4 regions of the Pseudarthrobacter scleromae genome follow, and region 4 is predicted to be linked to each of the others. Evidence: riboswitches for the same ligand, from Rfam matches in the RefSeq annotation. Region 4 holds a riboswitch; each other region holds the start of a gene.
What was found. Region 4 has a riboswitch for thiamine pyrophosphate ahead of IEX33_RS03395 (FAD-dependent oxidoreductase). Riboswitches for the same ligand answer to the same signal wherever they lie in the genome.
Positions count from the first base shown of each region.

Region 1: it holds a riboswitch for thiamine pyrophosphate, as region 4 does, so the genes downstream of both, IEX33_RS13565 (ECF transporter S component) here and IEX33_RS03395 (FAD-dependent oxidoreductase) in region 4, are expected to answer to the same signal.
Region 2: it holds a riboswitch for thiamine pyrophosphate, as region 4 does, so the genes downstream of both, thiD (bifunctional hydroxymethylpyrimidine kinase/phosphomethylpyrimidine kinase) here and IEX33_RS03395 (FAD-dependent oxidoreductase) in region 4, are expected to answer to the same signal.
Region 3: it holds a riboswitch for thiamine pyrophosphate, as region 4 does, so the genes downstream of both, thiC (phosphomethylpyrimidine synthase ThiC) here and IEX33_RS03395 (FAD-dependent oxidoreductase) in region 4, are expected to answer to the same signal.

Region 1 is NZ_BMKV01000005.1:56,692-61,754, reverse strand. Features, by position in the region: gene IEX33_RS13575 (energy-coupling factor transporter transmembrane component T family protein) at 1-537, opposite strand, end outside; gene IEX33_RS13570 (ABC transporter ATP-binding protein) at 534-2,087, opposite strand; gene IEX33_RS13565 (ECF transporter S component) at 2,087-2,710, opposite strand; TPP riboswitch at 2,775-2,914, opposite strand; gene IEX33_RS13560 (heme-degrading domain-containing protein) at 2,988-3,530, shown strand; gene IEX33_RS13555 (hypothetical protein) at 3,660-3,869, shown strand; gene IEX33_RS13550 (DUF4383 domain-containing protein) at 3,969-4,484, shown strand; gene IEX33_RS13545 (iron-containing redox enzyme family protein) at 4,551-5,063, shown strand, end outside.
Region 2 is NZ_BMKV01000003.1:63,073-68,135, forward strand. Features, by position in the region: gene IEX33_RS08385 (Rne/Rng family ribonuclease) at 1-2,044, shown strand, start outside; TPP riboswitch at 2,264-2,361, shown strand; gene thiD (bifunctional hydroxymethylpyrimidine kinase/phosphomethylpyrimidine kinase) at 2,351-3,928, shown strand; gene rplU (50S ribosomal protein L21) at 4,193-4,501, shown strand; gene rpmA (50S ribosomal protein L27) at 4,563-4,826, shown strand; gene obgE (GTPase ObgE) at 4,942-5,063, shown strand, end outside.
Region 3 is NZ_BMKV01000001.1:1,029,226-1,034,288, reverse strand. Features, by position in the region: gene IEX33_RS04800 (VOC family protein) at 1-568, opposite strand, end outside; gene IEX33_RS04795 (amidohydrolase family protein) at 669-1,751, opposite strand; TPP riboswitch at 1,829-1,936, shown strand; gene thiC (phosphomethylpyrimidine synthase ThiC) at 1,931-3,754, shown strand; gene IEX33_RS04785 (alpha/beta fold hydrolase) at 3,831-4,562, opposite strand; gene ffh (signal recognition particle protein) at 4,670-5,063, opposite strand, start outside.
Region 4 is NZ_BMKV01000001.1:709,495-714,557, forward strand. Features, by position in the region: gene IEX33_RS03385 (RNB domain-containing ribonuclease) at 1-662, opposite strand, end outside; gene thiE (thiamine phosphate synthase) at 739-1,488, opposite strand; TPP riboswitch at 1,516-1,633, shown strand; gene IEX33_RS03395 (FAD-dependent oxidoreductase) at 1,629-2,984, shown strand; gene thiS (sulfur carrier protein ThiS) at 2,981-3,217, shown strand; gene IEX33_RS03405 (thiazole synthase) at 3,223-4,035, shown strand; gene IEX33_RS03410 (4a-hydroxytetrahydrobiopterin dehydratase) at 4,078-4,416, shown strand; gene IEX33_RS03415 (hypothetical protein) at 4,578-4,880, opposite strand; gene IEX33_RS03420 (DUF3107 domain-containing protein) at 4,918-5,063, opposite strand, start outside.

The DNA of each region.
Region 1 (5,063 bases), on a different contig from region 4:
ACCCACGCCCCGGGCCCTGCGCGCCATGCCGATGGTCTGCCACTCTTCCGCCATCAGGCCCACCAGCCTCATGGCGGCAAGGGTCCCCAGCACAAAGCGGTGCGGCAGGCGGGCCTTCTGTGCCAGGGCATCGGCCAGGTCCGTGGGGTCGGTGCAGCTCATGAGCAGCACCGCCGGAAGGGCGATGGCCAGCCCGCGCAGCATGAAGCCGATCCCCAGTTCCAGCGAGCCTTCGCTCATGGTCCAGATGCCGACGTCGATCAGCGTCCTTCCGCTGTCCGGAGCCAGGATTGAGGTACTCCAGCCCCCCACGGCCGCTGCGAGGATCAGCGGCCAGCCGCGTTGCCACAGCAGCGTCAGCGTCAGGCCTGCGAGCGGGAACAGCAGGAATTCGAAGGCCAGCGCCACCGACGCGGAAACCCAGTCGATCGAAAGCGCCAGCACTGCCGTGATGAGGAAGACGGCGGCGAACTTGCTCAGGGGATTGGCGCGGGTCAGCAGGGCCTGGTTGCCCCGCAGGTTCAGTTCCTGCCTCATGGCGCCACCGGTTCCCCGGCAGCCATCCGCAGCTCGGTTCCACCCAGCGCGGCGGTGAACTCGGCGTCGTGCGTCACGGACACCACGGCGGTGCCGCCATCCAGGAGCTCGGACAGGAACGAGGCCAGCTCCGCCCAGGTGTTGGCGTCCTGGCCGAACGTCGGCTCGTCCAGCACGAGCACGCGGGGATGTGCCGCCAGGACCGTGGCCACGGAGAGGCGCCGCTTCTCGCCGCCGGACAGCGTATAGGGGTTCGCGTCCACGAGGTGGGTCAGCCGCAACCGCTCCAGCAGCTCGTCCACGCGCTCCTCACCGTGCCCCAGGTGCCGCGGACCGAACAGGAGTTCGTCCAGCACCTTCCCGGTGACGAACTGGTGCTCTGGCTCCTGGAACACGGTGCCAATCCGCTCGATGAGCTGCTCGGCTTTCCACTTATAAGGGTCTATCCCGGCGCCACGGCTGAGGTCCAGGGTGGCGGACACCTTTCCAGCCACGGGCTCCAGGAGTCCCGCAAGGGTCAGCGCAAACGTTGACTTGCCCGCGCCGTTGGCGCCTGTGATGGCCAGCGCCTGCCCTGCCCGGACCTGCGCGGAAATATCGTGCTGGACGGGCGCTGGGGGCACCTTCCGAAAGCCGCTGCGGCGCGGACGTTCCCGGGAAACCGCAAGGTGTTCGGCCGCCAGCAGGAGGCCGCCGGAGCCGGCAGCCGGGTTGCCCGACCTTGCACGCGTCTCAGGAACATACCCGGGCACCCACACACCGGCCGCCGCCAGCATGGTCCGCGCGTCCGCGAGCACCCGGTCCGGAGGACCGTCAAGCAGCACGGCATCATCAGTGGCGCTGCCCGGCTGCAGCACCACGATTCGGTCCACCAGGTCCTTCCACACGGACACCCGGTGCTCCACCACAACCAGCGTGGCACCGGTTTTGTCCAGGCAGCGGCCCACGGCGTCGCGGACTTCCAGCACACCGGCAGGGTCCAGGTTCGCCGTGGGCTCGTCGAGCAGAATCAGGCCAGGCCGCATGGCGAGGATTCCTGCCAGCGCCAAGCGCTGTTTTTGCCCGCCGGACAGGGCCGACGTCGGGTGGTCCAGCGGCAGGTGGGAAAGTCCGACGTCGTCCAGCGCCTCGTGCATGCGGGCCCAGATGGCTTCGCGGGGCACGGCGAGGTTCTCGGCGCCGAAGGCGACGTCGTCGCCAACGCGGGAGAGGACAACCTGCGTCTCCGGGTCCTGCTGCATCAGTCCGGCCCGGCCGCGCTGCTCGCGGGGCACGGCACCGTCAACCAGCAGCGAACCCGTCTCGTCGGACTCGCTGGCGTCGCCGCCGTCGTCTATGTCCCCCAGTACCCCTGCCAGGGCATGCAGGAGCGTGGACTTGCCCGCGCCGGATGGCCCCAGGAGGAGCACGCGCTCCCCCGGGCGGATCTCCAGGTCGAGGCCACGGACGGCCGGCTTGGCGCGCCCCGCATGGCGCCAGCCCCAGCCGCGGGCTGTGACGGCAGCCGGACGCACCGCGACGGATGCCTCGTGCCGCGAAGGGGCGCCCATCAGGAGAAGACGGGCTCCGTTGCCGCCTTGCGTGATGCAAAGGAGCTCAGGACCCCTGTCCTGGCCAGGCCGCGGGTGGCCATCCAGGACAGTGCTCCGGCGATGATGGCGCCGGAGATGGCGGTGAAGATGATGTAGGCCAGCTTGTCGCCGGCGGCGTAGGCGATGTTCCAGCCCCACGGCGCGAAGGAGTCGTTCAGGCCGCAGAAAAGGCCGGCGGCGGCGCCGGCAAGCAGTGCCACGGGCAGGTTGAACTTCCGGTACACGAAGATGGCGAAGATGATCTCGGCACCCAGGCCCTGGACGAATCCTGAGAACAGAACGGACGCCCCGTACTGGGAGCCCATGAACAGTTCACCTGTGGCGGCCACCGTCTCGCAGAAGAGCGCGGCGCCTGGCTTGCGGATGATGAGCATGCCCAGGACGGCCGGGATCATCCAGCCGCCGGCGATCAGGCCGGTCAGGGGCGGGTAGACGGCGTTCATGGGTCCCGAGACTGCGGCCGCCCCCTGGGACCAGGCCCAAAAAATGACGCCGCCGGCAACGGCAATAAGGGCCGCCACCACGATGTCCACGACGCGCCAGGACTTGCGGGCGGGCTTCTTGACTGCTGTTGTTGCCATGTGATCCTCCTGAGGAACAGGAGGGGAAAGTGGACGCGGCTACCGGCACTGCTGCCGCTGCGCGCACTTCGAGAACTCGACTCCCTTGCGCCGGTACTAACCGGATCAGGTTCGAGGGTCTGCGGCTGTCCGCACTCTCAGCGCCCACCTGCGGTCCCTGGCATGGCCAGTGATGCCGACGGCGGCGCTCCCCTGTCGTTGAATGATTCTGTTTGGTGAAATATCCGCCCTGTTGGGCGTGGTCCAGTTTACCGCAGGGAGGGGTAGATTGTGGGCCATGACTGCGAATCCACCAGATGTGACCGAGTACGATCCGGATTCCCGCGATGCCCAGCCGGAGGGATCCCTTGAAGCCTTGATCGCCCGGATCGAGGCGGAGATCCGGGAGCTCCAATTTCCCGGCTTCTCCCTGGACGACTCCCTGAACTTGGGACTGCTCCTGGTGGAGCTGGGCAAGGAGCGCGGGCTCCCCATCGCCATCGACATCACCAAGGGCGAGCAGGTCCTCTTCCACGTGGCCCTGCCGGGGGCAACGCCGGACAACGGGCACTGGATCCGGGCAAAGAAGCGGACCGCCGCCCGGTACGAGGTTCCTTCCCTGCTGGTGGGGCTGCGCGCCCGGCGCGGCGGCGGACGTATTGAAGACAACGCCTGGTTCGACCAGGCCCTCTACGCCGCGCACGGCGGCTCTTTCCCCGTGTACGTCACCGGGGTGGGCGCCGTAGCAACCGTCACCGTGTCCGGATTGCCGCAGGTGCAGGACCATGACCTGGTGGTCGAGGCACTCCGCGACATCCTCCGGTCGGCTGGCGCGGAGTGACGCCCTGAAAGCCTGCACCGCGCGGCGCCCTGCCGGCCAGGGATGACAGGTTTTTCCTGGCATGGACACCCCTGCAAGGCCGGGAGTACATTCGAGCGCAGTGGCGGGTGATCAATCCAGGAGGGCGTCGTGACCGGTCCAGCAACCGAGAACCAGGTCCGGGCGGCGCTGGACAAAGCCTGGGACGAGATGATTTTCATCGGCCCGGACCACCCCTACTATTCCCTGCTGGCGGAACTGGTGTCCGCCGTCGGGAAGTCCTGGCAGCAAGGCTACGACCACGGCCGCCGCGGAGGTCCGTACACAAACCCCTACTCATGGGCCGGCCCGGAAGGCTAGTGGCCGGCGCACAAACACCGGCAGAATACAAAGCCTGCTTAGCAATTATTTAGTAATCATGCTTACTATGTTGTCTCCAGGGTTTGAGGAGTACAGCACATGTCAGCCAGCATCCGCCGGGTAGGCGCCCGAACAGGCCTGCAGAAGGCTGCGCTCGCAACGGGCGCCGTGTTCTGCCTGGCCGGCATCCTGGGATTCATTCCCGGCGTCACCTCACACTATGACGCGCTCCACCTGGCCGGGCACGGATCAGGAGCGCTGCTGCTCGGGATCTTCCAGGTGTCCGTCCTCCACAACGCCGTGCACCTGCTCTTTGGACTTACCGGCGTCCTCATGTCGCGCTCGCACCCGCAGGCACGGAACTTCCTCATCTACGGAGGCGTCATCTACCTAATCCTCTGGCTGTACGGCCTCCTGGTCGGTGACACCACTCCGGCGAACTTCCTCCCCGCAAACGATGCCGACAACTGGCTCCACCTGGTTCTTGGCCTGGCCATGATTGCCCTGGCCATCATGCTCGCCCGTGGACCAGACCCGGCCGCTGCGGGAGACGGCTCCGACGCCGGCACCTCCAGCATCGCCTCGTCTCCAGCGCCCGGCACCAGCGGCCGCTGACCACCATCTTCCGGCCCCCAGTGCAGGGGGCACGGAACCGGCACACGCCAGACCTGAAGGAGCACCATGAAAATCCCAGCAGCACGGGGTCCCGTCAGCGCCGCATTATTCAGCACCCTCGCGGAGCTGCCGCGCACGGACGGGGGCGCCCTTGAGGCCCTGCACCGGACGGTGGCCGGCCATCTTCCCGAAACCCTGGACATCATTGGCGACGACGACCTCCAGCTGACGCTCTTCTGCCTCTACGAGCTCCACTACTCGGGCCTTGAGGGCGTGGGTGACGAATGGGAGTGGGCCCCGGAACTGATCCGGGTGCGCCAGCTGCTGGAAAAACCGTTCGAAGCCGCGCTCCGGGAGGCTGCCGCGGCCGCCGCCGGTGACCTGGACCTTCCCGCCGGACCCGGTGTCACCAGCGACGCAGTGGCAGACATCCTGTTCGGCCTGGCTGCACGCGACACCGGCCCCAGCCTCTCCCGGTATGTGGCCCGGAAGGCCAGCCTGGGCCAGCTCAAGGAATTCCTGATCCACAAGTCCATCTACCAGCTGAAGGAAGCCGACCCGCACACCTTCGCCATCCCG
Region 2 (5,063 bases), on a different contig from region 4:
GGACATCGGCCGCGGCCGCAACGCCGTGCTGTACGCCGGCGAGGTCAACTGGGAAGCCGTCAACCTTGAGGGCAAGCAGCGCCGCATCGAGAACGCGCTGAAGTCCGGCGACACCGTCCTGGTCCAGGTGACCAAGGACCCGGTGGGCCACAAGGGCGCGCGCCTGACCAGCCAGATCTCCCTGCCCGGCCGCTACCTGGTGTACGTTCCCGGCGGCTCCATGACCGGCATCTCCCGGAAGCTGCCCGACGTCGAACGCAACCGCCTGAAGCGGATCCTCAAGGACCGCCTTCCTGAGCACGCCGGCGTGATTGTCCGTACGGCTGCGGAGGGCGCTTCCGAGGAAGAGCTGACGCACGACATCAACCGGCTGCGCGCCCAGTGGGAGGGCATCGAAAGCCAGTCGAAGTCCACCAAGATCCTTGCCCCGGAGCTGCTCTACGGCGAACCGGACCTCACTATCAAGGTGGTCCGCGACGTCTTCAACGAGGACTTCTCCAAGCTGATCGTTTCAGGCGAGGAAGCCTGGGACACCATCGAGGCGTACGTCACCTACGTCGCCCCGGACCTGGTGGGCCGCCTCGAGAAGTGGACCAAGGACCAGGACATCTTCAGTGCCTGGCGGATCGATGAGCAGATCCACAAGGCCCTGGAGCGGAAGGTCTTCCTGCCCTCCGGCGGCTCGCTGGTGATCGACCGTACCGAAGCCATGACCGTGGTGGACGTCAACACCGGCAAGTTCACCGGCAGCGGCGGCAACCTGGAAGAAACAGTCACCAAGAACAACCTGGAAGCTGCAGAGGAAGTAGTTCGCCAGCTCCGCCTCCGCGACATCGGCGGCATCATTGTCATCGACTTCATCGACATGGTCCTTGAGTCCAACCGGGACCTGGTCCTGCGGCGCATGGTGGAGTGCCTGGGCCGTGACCGCACCAAGCACCAGGTTGCGGAGGTCACCTCCCTGGGCCTGGTGCAGATGACCCGTAAGCGCATGGGCACGGGGCTCCTTGAGGTGTTCGGCGAGCAGTGCGAAGCCTGCGCCGGCCGCGGCGTAGTCACCCACGATGACCCGGTGGAACACCGCCGCGCCAACATTGTGGCTGCCGAGCATCACGTGCAGCGTTCCGAGCACCGCCCGGAAGCACGCACCGAGGGCAACCGCATCGAGGCTCAGCGCACGGACAGCAGCCAGCCCGGTGTCCGTCCTGACAGGAAGCGCCGCCGCGGCCGCGGCGGCCAGCAGCCGGACGCAGCCCCGGCAGCTGCCGTCCACGTCCACACGGTCCACCCTGATCCGACGGACGCCGAGCGGCATGCGAAAGCGGAGGCCACCAGGCTGGCCCTTGCCAACATCGCGGCGGCTGCACATGCAGCCCACCTGCATGACGACGAGTTGGCCGCCGCCAGGCAGGCAACGCAGGCCCAGCCCGCAGTGCCGGCTGAAACGGAGAAGCACGACGGCGATGCGTCCAGGCCCGCTGCCGTCCTGACCTTTGGCGGGGAGAAAGTCGTCCTGCCCTTCGTGGAGCACGCAGAGGAGCAGCAGCCAAAGCCTGCGCTCACCCTGGACCGCCTGGCTGCAGCCTTCGCCCACCTGGGCGAGCCCTCCCCGGCAGCCGGCACGCCGGCCGAAACGCCGGCTGGACAGCCGGTACAACGTGGGGCTGAAGAGAGTCCCCAGCAGGCTCATGCCCCGGAGCGGACCCCCGAGCCGGTGCCGTCCCCGGAGCAGCGGGAACCGGCCAACGTCCAGCCGCAGCAGCGGCCGGTGGCTGCCGCAGCGGAGAAGGACTACTCCGACCACACCCTGGAGCAGTCACGCCCGCGCAGGGCACGCCGCAATCGCAGTGCCAGCCGCGCACAGGGAGCAGCCAACGAGACCTCGGTCCAGCAGCACGAGAATGTTCCCGCCGCCGCGGCCGGGCATTCCCACGCCGCCAAGGCACCGGGAGCGGACCAGGCGGGTGCTTCAAAGCCGGCCGGCGACAAGCGGCCGGACGCCCCGATTATCCTCGGCGTCGGGGTCCCTGCCTCAGAGCTCTAGGAACTGGAGCTGCCAGGAACGGAGCTCCTGGAATCCCGAACCCAGGGCGGGCATTAACCGGATGCCCGGCCAGCCACAGACAGTGGCCGGCCGGGCATCCGTCATTTAAGGCGCGTTCCGCAGCGCTCGTGAACACCCGGTATTGGACACCGGCGATCCACCCCGCTCCGGTCGCACTGTGTCACCTTCACGCTGTGGACCGCAAAAAAGCTAGGCTGGGGAACCGACACGGGGTGCCGCGCAGAGAGCCGGCTGAGATCCAGACCCGTTGAACCTGTCCGGCTAGCACCGGCGAAGGGATGTCTCTTGTCTTCCACCTTTGCACTGCCCACTGCCACCATCCAGGACACACCCGCGCCTGCTCCCGGGCCCGCAGCTGTTTCTGCGTCTGCAGCCCCCACCCGCGAGTACCGCGACACGCCCCGGGTGCTTTCCATTGCCGGATCCGATCCTTCCGGCGGGGCCGGCGTCCAGGCGGACCTGAAAAGCATCGCCGCCCACGGCGGTTACGGAATGGCCGCCATCACCGCCCTCACCGCACAGAACACCCGCGGCGTGCGCGGCGTCCACGTTCCCCCCGCCAACTTCCTCACCCAGCAGCTCGATGCCCTGAGCGACGACATCAGTATCGACGCCGTGAAGATCGGAATGCTGGGCGATGCCGGGGTGATCGACGCCGTCCGTGCGTGGCTCGAAAAGGTGCGTCCCGCCGTCGTGGTCCTGGACCCTGTCATGGTGGCCACCAGCGGCGACCGGCTCCTCCAGGAATCCGCCGAAGCCGCGCTTCGCGGCCTGCTGCCGCTGGCACACCTCATCACGCCCAACCTGGCTGAACTCGCCATGCTTGTGGGCGGCGACGTGCAGGAGACCTGGGAAGGCGCCCTGGAACAGGGCCGGAATCTTTCCGCCGCCACGGGAGCCACGGTTCTGGTCAAGGGCGGGCACCTCGTAGGGGCCGAATGCCCCGACGCCCTCGTTAACACCGCAGGCCTGTTGTCCAGGGACGTGGTGGTGGTTCCCGGACAGCGGGTGGCAACAGTGAACAGCCACGGCACCGGATGCTCCCTGTCGGCGGCCATGGCCACGGTCCAGGCCCGGGTGGGGGACTGGGAGGCAGCCCTGCGCGAGGTCAAGCCCTGGCTTGCCGGCGCGCTGGAGGCCTCGGAGACCCTGGAGGTGGGGGCCGGCAACGGGCCCGTGCACCACTTCCATCACGTGCCCGCGGTGCGCGGGAAGGGGAGCTTCGCGGCGCAGCTCTGGGCGGGCGCCGCAAAGGACCTCGAGGACATTTACGCGCTGGACTTCATCCGCGGCCTGGTTTCCGGCAGCCTGCCGGAGAAGGAGTTTGCCTACTACCTCGCCCAGGACGCCATCTACCTCAACGGCTACTCACGGGTGCTCGCGCGGACCAGTGCACTGGCCCCCACCGAAGAGGAGCAGCTCTTCTGGGCACGTTCCGCCGCACAGTGCCTGGAGGTGGAGTCTGAGCTGCACCGCTCCTGGCTTAGTACACGGACCGTTGAGCCGCAGCTGGGACCCGTGACCAAGTCCTACGTGGACCACCTGACGGCGGCATCGGCGTCGGGCAGTTACGCCGTGCTGGCCGCAGCAGTCCTGCCCTGCTTCTGGCTGTATGCCGAGGTGGGCACAACACTCCACGCCCAGTTCGTGGCTGCCGGGGAACCAGGCGGCCACCCCTACGCCGAGTGGCTGCGCACGTACGCGGACGAGGACTTCGCTGCCGCCACCCGCACGGCGGTTGCCATGGTGGACGGGGCCGGCCGCGCTGCTTCCGCGGGGGACCGGGATGCCATGGTGACGGCGTTCAGGCAGTCCTGCCGCCTCGAAGTGGACTTTTTCGACGCGCCGCGCATTCATTCCTGACACCTGGTGGCGCGTCCCGCCGGTACTATGGTGGGGCACAGGTAAGGGCGTGGACCTGGGCTGTGGTGCCTATCACAGACAACCCGCCGGAACCAGCCTCATTTGCGGCCGAAGCCAAAACTAGCGTATTCTAGATCTTCGGTGCTTACGCCAACACTTGGGTTATGACCCCACGGCGTTGAGGCACAGCGAGAGCCCACCCAATCATGGAACCGGGTTCCGCACGCAAATTTGTAATAAACGTCGAGAGAAGTGAGTTCCCAAGTGGTGTACGCGATTGTCCGCGCAGGCGGCCGCCAAGAGAAGGTTTCCGTTGGAGACTTCGTTACCCTGAACCGCGTCGCCGGTGGAGCTGGCAGCACCATTCAGCTGCCCGCACTGCTCCTGGTTGACGGTGACAAGGTCACCTCCGCCGCTGCTGACCTGGCCAAGGTAACTGTTACGGCTGAGATCCTCCAGGACCTCCGTGGTCCTAAGATTGTGATCCAGAAGTTCAAGAACAAGACCGGTTACAAGAAGCGCCAGGGTCACCGCCAGGAACTGACCAAGGTCAAGATCACTGGTATCAAGTAACCTTCCGTTACTGTTCAGGTTTTTCAGCAGATTCCCCAGAATTTAGAGGCAGGCATTTCAGATGGCACATAAAAAGGGCGCGAGCTCCACTCGCAACGGTCGTGACTCCAACGCACAGTACCTTGGCGTCAAGCGCTTCGGCGGCCAGGTAGTTTCCGCCGGCGAGATCATCGTCCGCCAGCGTGGCACCCACTTCCACCCGGGCGCCGGCGTTGGCCGTGGCGGCGACGACACCCTGTTCGCACTGACCCCGGGCGCCGTTGAATTCGGTACCCGCCGCGGTCGTCGCGTCGTCAACATCGTTGCTGCTGCAGCCGCAGAGTAACAACCAGATCTGAAGCGGTGGAGCGGGCCATATGGTCCGCTCCACTGCTCTTTTAACCGCATTACAATCATCTTGGCGCCCCGGGCGTCCAGGAAACAGCACTGAGGAGATCCACGTGGCCAGCTTTGTAGACCGGGTAGTACTGCACGTATCCGGCGGTACCGGCGGCCACGGGTGCGTCTCCGTCCACCGCGAGAAGTTCAAGCCGCTGGGCGGGCCCGACGGCGGCAACGGCGG
Region 3 (5,063 bases), 320 kb from region 4:
TCTGGACGTCGCCCACCTGGAGGTGCACGTGGCCGACGCCCGCCACGGACCCGAGCTGGCGCTCCAGGGAATTTTCCGTCAGGTGCTGCTCGAGGTACCGCTGCGGCGGGAGGGCCAGGCTGTCCATCACCACGTCAGTGCCGTTCCAGGACCAGTTGCTGCGCGGCCTGTCCCAGTAGAGCTCGATGCCGTTGCCCTCGGGGTCGTTGAAGTAGAAGGCTTCGCTGACAAGGTGGTCGGCGCTGCCGGTGAACGAGCGCGGTTCGAACCGGGCGGCGGTGGCGATGGTGGCGGCCAGGTCTGCCTGGTTCTCAAACAGCAGCGCAGTGTGGAACAGGCCGGCCTCTCCCCTGCCCGGAAGGTTCAGCCCGGGCGCGGGAGCCAGGTGCACAAGCGGCTTCTGCAGCCGGCCGAGGTAGATTCCGCCGTCCTGCTCGGCAATGACCTCCAGGCCGAGGGCGCGCTGGTAGTAATCGGTCATCACCTCCATGTCGCCCACCTTGAGCATCACGGTGCCCATGGCGAGGTCGGCAGGCAGAAGGTCCTGGCTTGCGGCTTGTGCAGTCATTGATAACTCCCGGTGCTGTGGGCCTTCCGGTCGGCAGCCCTTACACTCTTAAAATTACTTGAAGCTTCAATTTATTCCAAGTCCCGGGCCGGATATCTTTTCAGCGGATGACCCGACCGCCCAGGACAACGTGCGCCAGGCCATGGACCGCCTCCGGTACCTTCCGCGGGTCTTCCCGGCACACGACAACATCTGCCCGCGCCCCTTCTTCCAGGCCGTCCGCGCCCAGCCACTCCCGCGCACTCCAGCACGCGGCGTCCAGGGCAGACGCCATGGGCAGGCCCGCAGCATGGAGGGCCAGGATCTCGTCGGCGATCCTGCCGTGCCTGATCACGCTGCCGGCGTCGGTCCCGGCGTAGATCCGCACGCCTGCCTCGAACGCCTCAAGCACCCGTTCCTTCCGCCGTTCCCACAGTGAACGCATGTGCGCCGCATACCGCGGAAACTTGGGCGCCGCCTGGGCAGCAATGTCCGGGAACGTGGCGATGTTGACCAGGGTGGGCACAATGGGCACCTTCTGCTCCACGAACCTGGGCAGGTGCCTCGGCAGGAGGCCGGTGGCGTGCTCGACGCAGTCGATGCCGGCGTCCAGCACGTCATCGAGCGTCTCTTCCGCGAAGCAGTGGGCGGTAACGCGTGCGCCTTCGTCATGGGCGGCCAAGACGGCATCGCGGACGACGGCGGCAGGGAACGACGGCGCGAGGTCGCCGGCGTCGCGGTCAATCCAGTCCCCCACGAGCTTGACCCATCCGTCGCCTTCCCTGGCCTGTTTACGGACAGCTTCCACCAGGCCCTCCGGTTCGACTTCCTCAGCGAAACCCCGCAGGTACCGGCGCGTGCGCGCAACGTGGCGTCCGGCGCGGATCAGCACCGGGACGTCTTTTCTGTCCTGCAGCCACCGCGTGTCAGCAGGGGAACCTGCGTCACGGATCAACAGTGTGCCGGCCATCAGGTCCGTCCGCGCCTGCTCTTCGGCGGTCGGAGCATCCACCGCCCCTCCCACGCCGAGCCCGATGTGGCAGTGGGCATCCACGAAGCCCGGCAGCACCCATCCCGCCAGGATCCGGTCCGGGGCCTTTGCCGGCCGGCGGAACGTCAGGCGCCCGTCAACAGACCACAGTCCGCGCTGTCCACTCCCGGGTCCGGTCAGGACCGTCCCCGTGAACTCGATGATTTCTGCCATGTGCACCTCTTTCCTGCCCGGTCAGGCTAGCACCGGCAATGTGACAAGCTCCGAAAGAAAGGCTGTGGTAGCTTTCATCTTGACCACACGGGTGCCCCTGCAGGGGCTGAGATCGGGCTGACGCAGCCTGCGACCGTCGAACCTGTCCGGGTAATGCCGGCGAAGGAAGTGAGTATTCCTTGAATACACCAAATCAGCAGCTGAACCCTGCCCGCAACACCCCGGGTGCCACCACTGACGGGAACCCGCCCCCGGTGACGCAATCCCTGAAATCCCATTCCCTGGCCTACCTCGAGGACGCCGGGACCGGTATCCGTGTTCCCGTGACGGAAATCGCGTTGGAGCCGTCCCCCAACGGCGTTCCGAACCAGCCGTTCCGGACTTACCGGACGGCCGGTCCGGGGAGCGACCCCGTTCAGGGTCTTCCTCCTTTCCGCAAGGATTGGATCGAGGCGCGGGCAGACACGGAAGCGTACAGCGGCAGGGAGAGGAACCTGCTCGACGACGGCCGCTCGGCCGTGCGCCGCGGCGCCGCCAGCGCGGAGTGGAAGGGAGCGCCTCCCGTGCCCCGCCGCGCCGTCGAGGGACGGACCGTGACACAGATGCACTACGCACGGCAGGGCGTCATAACCCCGGAAATGCGCTTCGTGGCGCTGCGGGAAAACTGCGATGTTGAACTGGTCCGGAGCGAACTCGCCGCAGGACGGGCCATCATTCCCAACAACATCAACCACCCCGAATCCGAGCCGATGATCATCGGCAAGGCCTTCCTGGTGAAGATCAACGCCAACATCGGCAACTCTGCAGTGACCAGTTCAATCGCCGAAGAGGTGGACAAGCTGCAGTGGGCAACCCGGTGGGGCGCCGACACCGTCATGGATCTCTCCACCGGCGAGGACATCCACACCACCCGGGAATGGATCATCCGCAACTCGCCTGTCCCGATCGGCACCGTCCCCATCTACCAGGCCCTGGAGAAAGTCAACGGCGAGGCCAACGCCCTGACCTGGGAGATCTTCCGCGACACCGTCATCGAACAGTGCGAACAGGGCGTGGACTACATGACCATCCACGCCGGCGTGCTGCTCCGGTACGTTCCCCTGACCGCCAACCGCGTCACCGGCATTGTGTCCCGCGGCGGATCAATCATGGCGGGGTGGTGCCTGGCGCACCACCGGGAGAACTTCCTCTACACGCACTTCGACGAGCTCTGCGGGATCTTCGCGCGGTACGACGTCGCGTTTTCCCTGGGCGACGGCCTGCGGCCGGGCGCGACGGCGGATGCCAACGACGCCGCGCAGTTTGCCGAGCTGGACACCCTCGCCGAGCTCACGCAGCGTGCCTGGGAGTACGACGTCCAGGTGATGGTGGAGGGTCCTGGACACGTTCCGTTCCACCTGGTCAGGGAGAACGTTGAACGGCAGCAGGAGCTGTGCAAGGGCGCACCGTTCTACACGCTGGGCCCGCTGGTGACCGACGTTGCCCCGGGCTATGACCACATCACCTCCGCCATTGGAGCCACGGAAATTGCCCGCTACGGCACGGCGATGCTGTGCTACGTCACGCCCAAGGAACACCTGGGGCTGCCCAACAAGGACGACGTCAAGACAGGGGTGATCACGTACAAGATCGCTGCCCATGCGGCAGACCTTGCCAAAGGCCACCCGGGCGCCCACGAACGTGATGACGCACTGTCCAAGGCACGCTTCGAGTTCCGCTGGCGTGACCAGTTTGCGTTGTCGCTGGACCCGGAGACGGCCGAGGCCTTCCACGACGAGACCCTCCCGGCCGAACCGGCCAAGACGGCACACTTCTGCTCCATGTGCGGGCCCAAGTTTTGCTCCATGCGGATCAGCCAGGACATCCGGGACGAATACGGATCCGCGGAGGCACAGGCAGCCCTTGCTGAAGCGGCAGCCGGCATGCGGGGCAAGAGCGAAGAATTCCTGGCTGCCGGCGGGAAAGTTTATCTGCCGGAGCTGAGCGTTCCGCCGGGGCGGTAGGAGCCTGCAGGTTCCGTCCGGCTGGTCATTGGGGGCCGGCCGGACGGGCTCCTGTGGAGGGCAGGTTCGGGCGGGATCAGGAGGCGCGTGCCTCCACGCGGCCTGAGTCGCTGATGAACGAACGGATGATGCGGTCCCCTTCCGGGGAGTCGTGGGGCCGGTGGCCGCCGGCGGCCGTGCGGTGAACCGCCCCGGTCTCACGGAGGTAGCCGGCGATCTCCTCGTAGAGCGGCTCCCAGCCGCCGGTCAGGACGAGCGTGGGCACGCCGGGAACGATATGCAGCGGGGCTTCCCAGGACGGCGCCTGCAGCCGCAGCCGCCTGGCAGAACGCTTCTCCTCGGCAGTCACCGGCTGCTGCAGGTCGGTGGCATAGACCCTGCGGACGAACTCGCGCTGGAAATCCTCGTCACTGAGTTGATGCCGGGCGTTGAACAGGGGCTGCATCAGCCCGATGTGCGCCGCCGTGGCCGGCAGTTCAGCGGTCAGGGACAGGCAGGCCGGCTCCACCAGGGTCAGCGAGTACACAAGGTCCGGACGTTCGACGGCGGCCATCATGGCGGAGATGGCTCCTTGCGCATGCGCCACGACGTGCCCGCCGGCGGTGCCCCGGCCGTCGTCCCCAAGGGATTCCAGCAGGATGCGCGTGTCCTCCGCGAACGAGGACGCAGTGGGTTCGGCAACGGGATCGAAGCCGTGGCGGCGCAGGAACAGGGCATCGTAGGACAGGGCTATCCCGTGCTGGCGGGGCCAGGCTGCGGCGCCGAAGCTGCCCGCGCCGTGCGCGAACACTACCCTCTGCTTGAACATGACCCAACCCTATTCCACGGCACCGGTATCCCAACCAAGTAGCGCCAAGTGTCGTTATGAACGGTCAAAACGACACCTGGCGCTACCTAGCTGGGAGAGGGGGATGGCTACTTGCCGAGGAACTTGTCGAAGCCCTTGGGCAGGTTCAGCTGGGAGGGATCGAAGTCGCCCGCCTGCTGGCCAAAAGCTGCGCCGGTGGGCAGCGCCTTGGCGGCGTTCGCCCGGCGGGCCTCGGCGTCCTTGCGCTCCTGCGCGGCTTTGGCCGGGTTGCCGGATTTGGCCTTCTTCTTGGGCGCGTTCTTGGCGTTCTTCCGGGCACCGCCGCCGGCCCCCGGCATCCCGGGCATCCCTGGCATGCCCGGCATCCCGCCCTGGGCCATCTTCTTCATCATCTTCTGGGCCTGCGCGAAGCGCTCCAGCAGGCCGTTGACCTCGGAAACGTGGACGCCGGAACCGCGGGCGATGCGGGCACGGCGGGAGCCGTTGATGATCTTGGGGGCC
Region 4 (5,063 bases):
ACAATCTCCTGGTCCGGCATGTTCAGGCTGGCACCCTCCCTGGCACGCTCCAGCTCCACGCGCTTGAGCCCCACCTCTTTGAGGAGGACCAGGACGTCTGAAGGGCTGCCGCCGTCCAGTTCCGCCTGGGCACCCTTGTAGCTGAGCTTGGCGCGGCTGCGCATCCGAGCCCGCCTGACCGTCACGGTTGTGACCTCGGCGCGGGCATCAAGGCGGAAGTCCCACACGAACGCGGAACAGTCCTGCCCCGGCAGGAGGCTTCCGGCGCCCTCGCTGATGACCTCCGGGTGCAGCGGAATGCGGCCGTCCGGGGTGTAGAAAGTCTGGCCGCGGCGCCGCGTCTCGGCATCCAGGGGACCGCCGGGAGCCACGAATGAGGGCACGTCGGCGATGGCGTAGAGCACGCGGTAGCTGCTGCCGTCCCGTTCAATGTGGAGCGCCTGGTCAAGGTCCGTGGACGACGCCGGATCGATGGTGATGAAGTCGATGCCCGTCAGGTCATGGGACGGCAGCTGCAGTGCCGACACCGCGGCCTCGGCGTCCTCCACGGCATCTTCCGGGTAGTCGCCCGGCAGCTCAAGCTCCGTCCGCAGGGCGCTGAGTGCAGCCTCGAGGGCGTTGGTGTGCTCGTGGACACTGGGGGCCAGCCGATGATGTGACACGAAAATCAGCGTAGCCCGAATTCCGCGAATAGTGCAGGGAACCGCCCGCGGGATGCGCCGCAGATCCGGCGCCGCGTCACGGGCGGGCGGCGTCCAGCGCGTCGAGCAGCGATGCGGCTGCGGCTGCCGGATCGTCGGCTTCCGTAATGGCCCGGACCACCACGATCCTGCTGGCCCCGGCTTCCACCACCTGTTCCACGTTGCCGTGGTCTATCCCGCCGATCGCGAACCAGGGCACGCCGCCGTCGGACTGTCCCTGCCCCTGCGCCGCTGAAGCGGCGGCCGCATACGTCACCAGGTCCAGGCCGACGGCGGCGCGGCCGGGTTTGGTGGGTGTTGCCCACAGCGGGCCCACGCAGAAGTAGTCGAGCGCCGCCGGGCCGGCGGCCGCGGCCAGGGCGGCATCCACCTGTTCAGGGCTGTGGCTGGACAGGCCGATGGCGGCGTTCCCGTTCAGCAGCGTCCGGGCTGCCTTGAGGGGAAGGTCTTTCTGCCCGATGTGGAACACCGGCGCTCCTGACAGCACGGCAATGTCGGCGCGGTCGTTGACTGCCCATAGCCTGCCGTGGCGGACCGCCGCCTCCTTTAGGATCGCTAAAAGTTCCAGCTCCTCGGCGGCTTCGATGGACTTGTCCCGGAGCTGGATGATGTCCACGCCGCCAGCGAATGCGGCATCCACGAACTGTTCGAAGTCGCCCCTGCTGCGGCGCGCGTCCGTGCAGAGGTAAAGGCGCGCACTGTGCAGCCCGGCGCTGCCCTCCGCGTTGATAAAGGCGTCTGTTCCGGACGGACGGGAAGCGGCGGCAGGGGGGTGGGACACATTCATGGGAGCCAGCCTAATTCCTTTACACTGGGCTCGTACTGCGGGAGCCGCGGCAGCTGTCACAAAGCGCCGGGCTGAGAGGGCGTCAGAGCCGACCGCTTGACCTGATCCGGTTAATACCGGCGTAGGGAAGGAGACTACCGATGCCTGACGTGCATGCCGTAAGCGGCCCCCCGTCTTCCGGCTCCACAATCACAACCGACGTTGCGGTGATCGGCGGAGGAGCCATCGGCCACGGCATCGCCTGGGAGGCGAGGCGGTCGGGCCGTTCGGTGGTGGTGATCGACGACGCCCCCGGCTCCGGAGCCAGCTGGGCGGCCGCAGGGATGCTTGCGCCGGTGAGCGAACTGCACTACCAGGAGGAGGACCTCCTGGAACTCATGCTCGAAGCCTCCGCCCGCTGGCCCGGTTTCGCTGCGGACCTCGCTGCGGCCGCGGACTCGAATCCCGGATATCTTACGACGCCGACCCTCGCCGTGGGTGCCGATGCCGCGGACAGGCGGGCGCTGCTGGACCTGCGTGCCGTCCAGCAGGCCAACGGCCTCACGGTTGAACCGCTCACCATCCGCGAGGCCCGGCGCCGCGAGCCCCTCTTGAGTCCGGGCATTGCCTGTGCGCTGGATACGCCGGGGGACCACCAGGTGGACCCCCGGCTGCTGGTGGCCTGCCTCCGCCGGGCCCTGGCGGGGGGTGCCCGCGCGACCGGAAGCGGCGTTGCCCGCGCCGCAGAGGGATTCGCCGTGCCGGACAAGGCAGCCGGCCTGCTCTGGCAGGACGGGGCCGTAGCCGGGGTAGCCCTGGAGGGCGGGGGTACCGTGCTGGCCGGGGAGACGGTGGTGGCCAACGGACTGCACGCCCCGGGACTCACCGGACTGCCAGTGAGCCTGCACCTGCCGCTGCGGCCGGTCCATGGGGACATCCTTCGACTTGCGGTACCGGCGCACCTCAGGCCCCTGGTGACCTCCACCATCCGCGGACTCGTGCGCGGTGTCCCCGTATATATCGTTCCGCGGCAGGACGGAACAGTGGTGATCGGGGCAACCCAGCGTGAGGACGCGTTGGGCAGGGGGGCGGGCTCCAGCGCCGGGGCGGTATCGGCAGGAGGCGTATACCAGCTTCTCCGCGATGCCCAGGTGCTGGTGCCCGCGGTCGCTGAGCTGGAGCTGCTCGAGTGCACGGCCCGCGCCCGGCCCGGCACACCGGACAACGCCCCGCTGCTCGGAAGGGTGCCGCTGCCCGGAGGACCTGAGGACCTGCAGACGGCGTCTGAAATGCCCGGCGCCCAAGGGTCACGCCACGTGCAAGGGCTCATCATTGCCACCGGATTCTTCCGGCACGGCATCCTGCTCACCCCAGCTGCGGCCGCAATCTGCCGCGAACTCATGGACGGCATCGAGGACCCCCGGTGGGCCCCGTTCAACCCCGGCCGGTTTCCCGCTGCTCCCTCCCACCTGGTTGAAGCGGCTGCAACCCCACCCAACACCCAGGAGACAGCATGAATATCACCCTGAACGGAAGCGGCCACACCGTGGCCAACGACGCTTCCATCACCGCGCTCGTCAGCGAGGTCACCGGCCGTCCACTGGCCGCGGACGGCCGGGCCACGGACGGGCGGAAGCTGGGTGTGGCCGTAGCCCGCAACGCCCAGGTGGTGCCCCGGAGCCTGTGGTCCGCCACGGCGCTCGCCGAGGGCGACGACGTCGAACTTGTCACGGCAGTACAGGGAGGCTGACCACCATGACCGGAACCACCATTACCAACAGCCAGCTCTCCGGTGTCCAGGACCCCCTGGTGATCGACGGCGTCCCACTGTCATCCCGGCTCATCATGGGCACCGGCGGCGCGCCCAGCCTGGACGGCCTGGGCGCCGCACTCCTGGCCTCCGGCACCTCACTGACCACCGTGGCCATGCGCCGCTATTCGCCGGATGAGGCGGGTTCGCTGTTCCAGCTGCTGGTGGACCACGGCATCCGGGTCCTGCCCAACACCGCGGGGTGTTTTACTGCGCGTGATGCTGTGCTGACCGCTGAACTCGCACGGGAGGCCCTGGAAACCGACTGGGTGAAGCTTGAGGTCATCGCCGACGAACACACCCTCCTGCCGGACGCCGTGGAGCTCGTGGACGCCACAGAGCAGCTGGTCAACAGGGGATTCAAGGTCTTCGCGTACACCAATGACGACCCCGTGCTGGCCCTGCGGCTGGAGAACCTCGGAGCCACCGCTGTGATGCCGCTTGGCTCGCCCATCGGCACCGGCCTGGGCATCCTCAATCCGCACAACATCGAGCTCATCGTGTCCCGGGCCTCGGTACCGGTGGTGCTTGACGCGGGCATCGGCACGGCCTCCGACGCAGCCCTCGCCATGGAACTGGGCTGCGACGCCGTGCTCCTGGCCACGGCGGTGACCCGGGCGCAGAACCCTGCCCTGATGGGGGAGGCCTTCAAGCACGCCGTCATCGCCGGTAGGCTGGCGAAAGCGGCTGGTCGCATACCCCGCCGTGAACATGCGCTGGCGTCGTCGGCAATGGAGGGCCGGGCCGAGTTCCTGTAGGCCCGCCTTCTGCCGGCCGGCGCCCTGATCCCAGGAGCAGCAGTGGCCGGCAAAGATGCACTTCCCCCGGAACGGATCGACGAAGCCCTGGCTGAACTGCCTGACTGGCGGGCCGGCAACGGCGGGCTGGTCACTGTCTTCAAGATGCCGACGGCGGCTGCCGCACTTGAGCTGATTGCCGCCGTCGGACGCCTGGCTGAGGAACAGAACCACCATCCGGACCTCGACTGGCGTTACAACCGCGTCTTTATCCGTTACACGTCCCACGACGCCGGGGGACAGGTGACCGGCCGGGACCTCGCCGCAGCCGCGGCAGCAAGTGAAGCAGGGGCAGCGGCGGGCGCCAAGGCAGAGCCCGCAAAGTACGTGCAGGGGCATTAGCTGGCTGCACAGCGTTGGTTGCCCCCAGCAGAACAGTCGGGTCGCTGAGCGTCCGCGCCACCAGCCCCTGTGTCCTTAACCGGCGGTGGCCGCCACCCCCAAGGGGATAGCGGCCACTGCCGGTGGGCTTGAAGTGCGCTGCACGAGGTGCCCGGCAAGCCTCAGGCCCGAAGGATTGCCGTGAGCCGTTCTGTATCCTGGCGCGCACGTGAACGGCCCAGGTAGATGGCGGCCGCCGTTGCGGACGCGGCTCCGAGCACGATCGGCAGGACCCAGGGGATCCAGGTGCGTCCCGGCAGGTATCCGAATCCGGCGGCCATCAGGATGATCCATGCCAGGGCTGCCACGGCCACGGAAACCCCGGCGGGCACGCCAGCCCCGTACTTGGCATGCCGCTTGTCGTTTGCCCAGACAATAAAGCCTGCGGCGGCGGCGGCCAGCACAACGATGGTCAGCGAAAGCATGGTCCTCCTTGGGCTACGGGTGGTTCGTCAGCAGGCCCTAGAACTGGCCGAAACCTACGCGCCGTGCCTCTTCGGCCCCGATCTCCACGTAGCCCAGGGCGTTTCCGGGAACAATGATCAGGCGTCCCTTGTCATCCTTCAGGCGGAGTTCGCTGCCCTTGGTGATGGCAGCCTCCACAATCT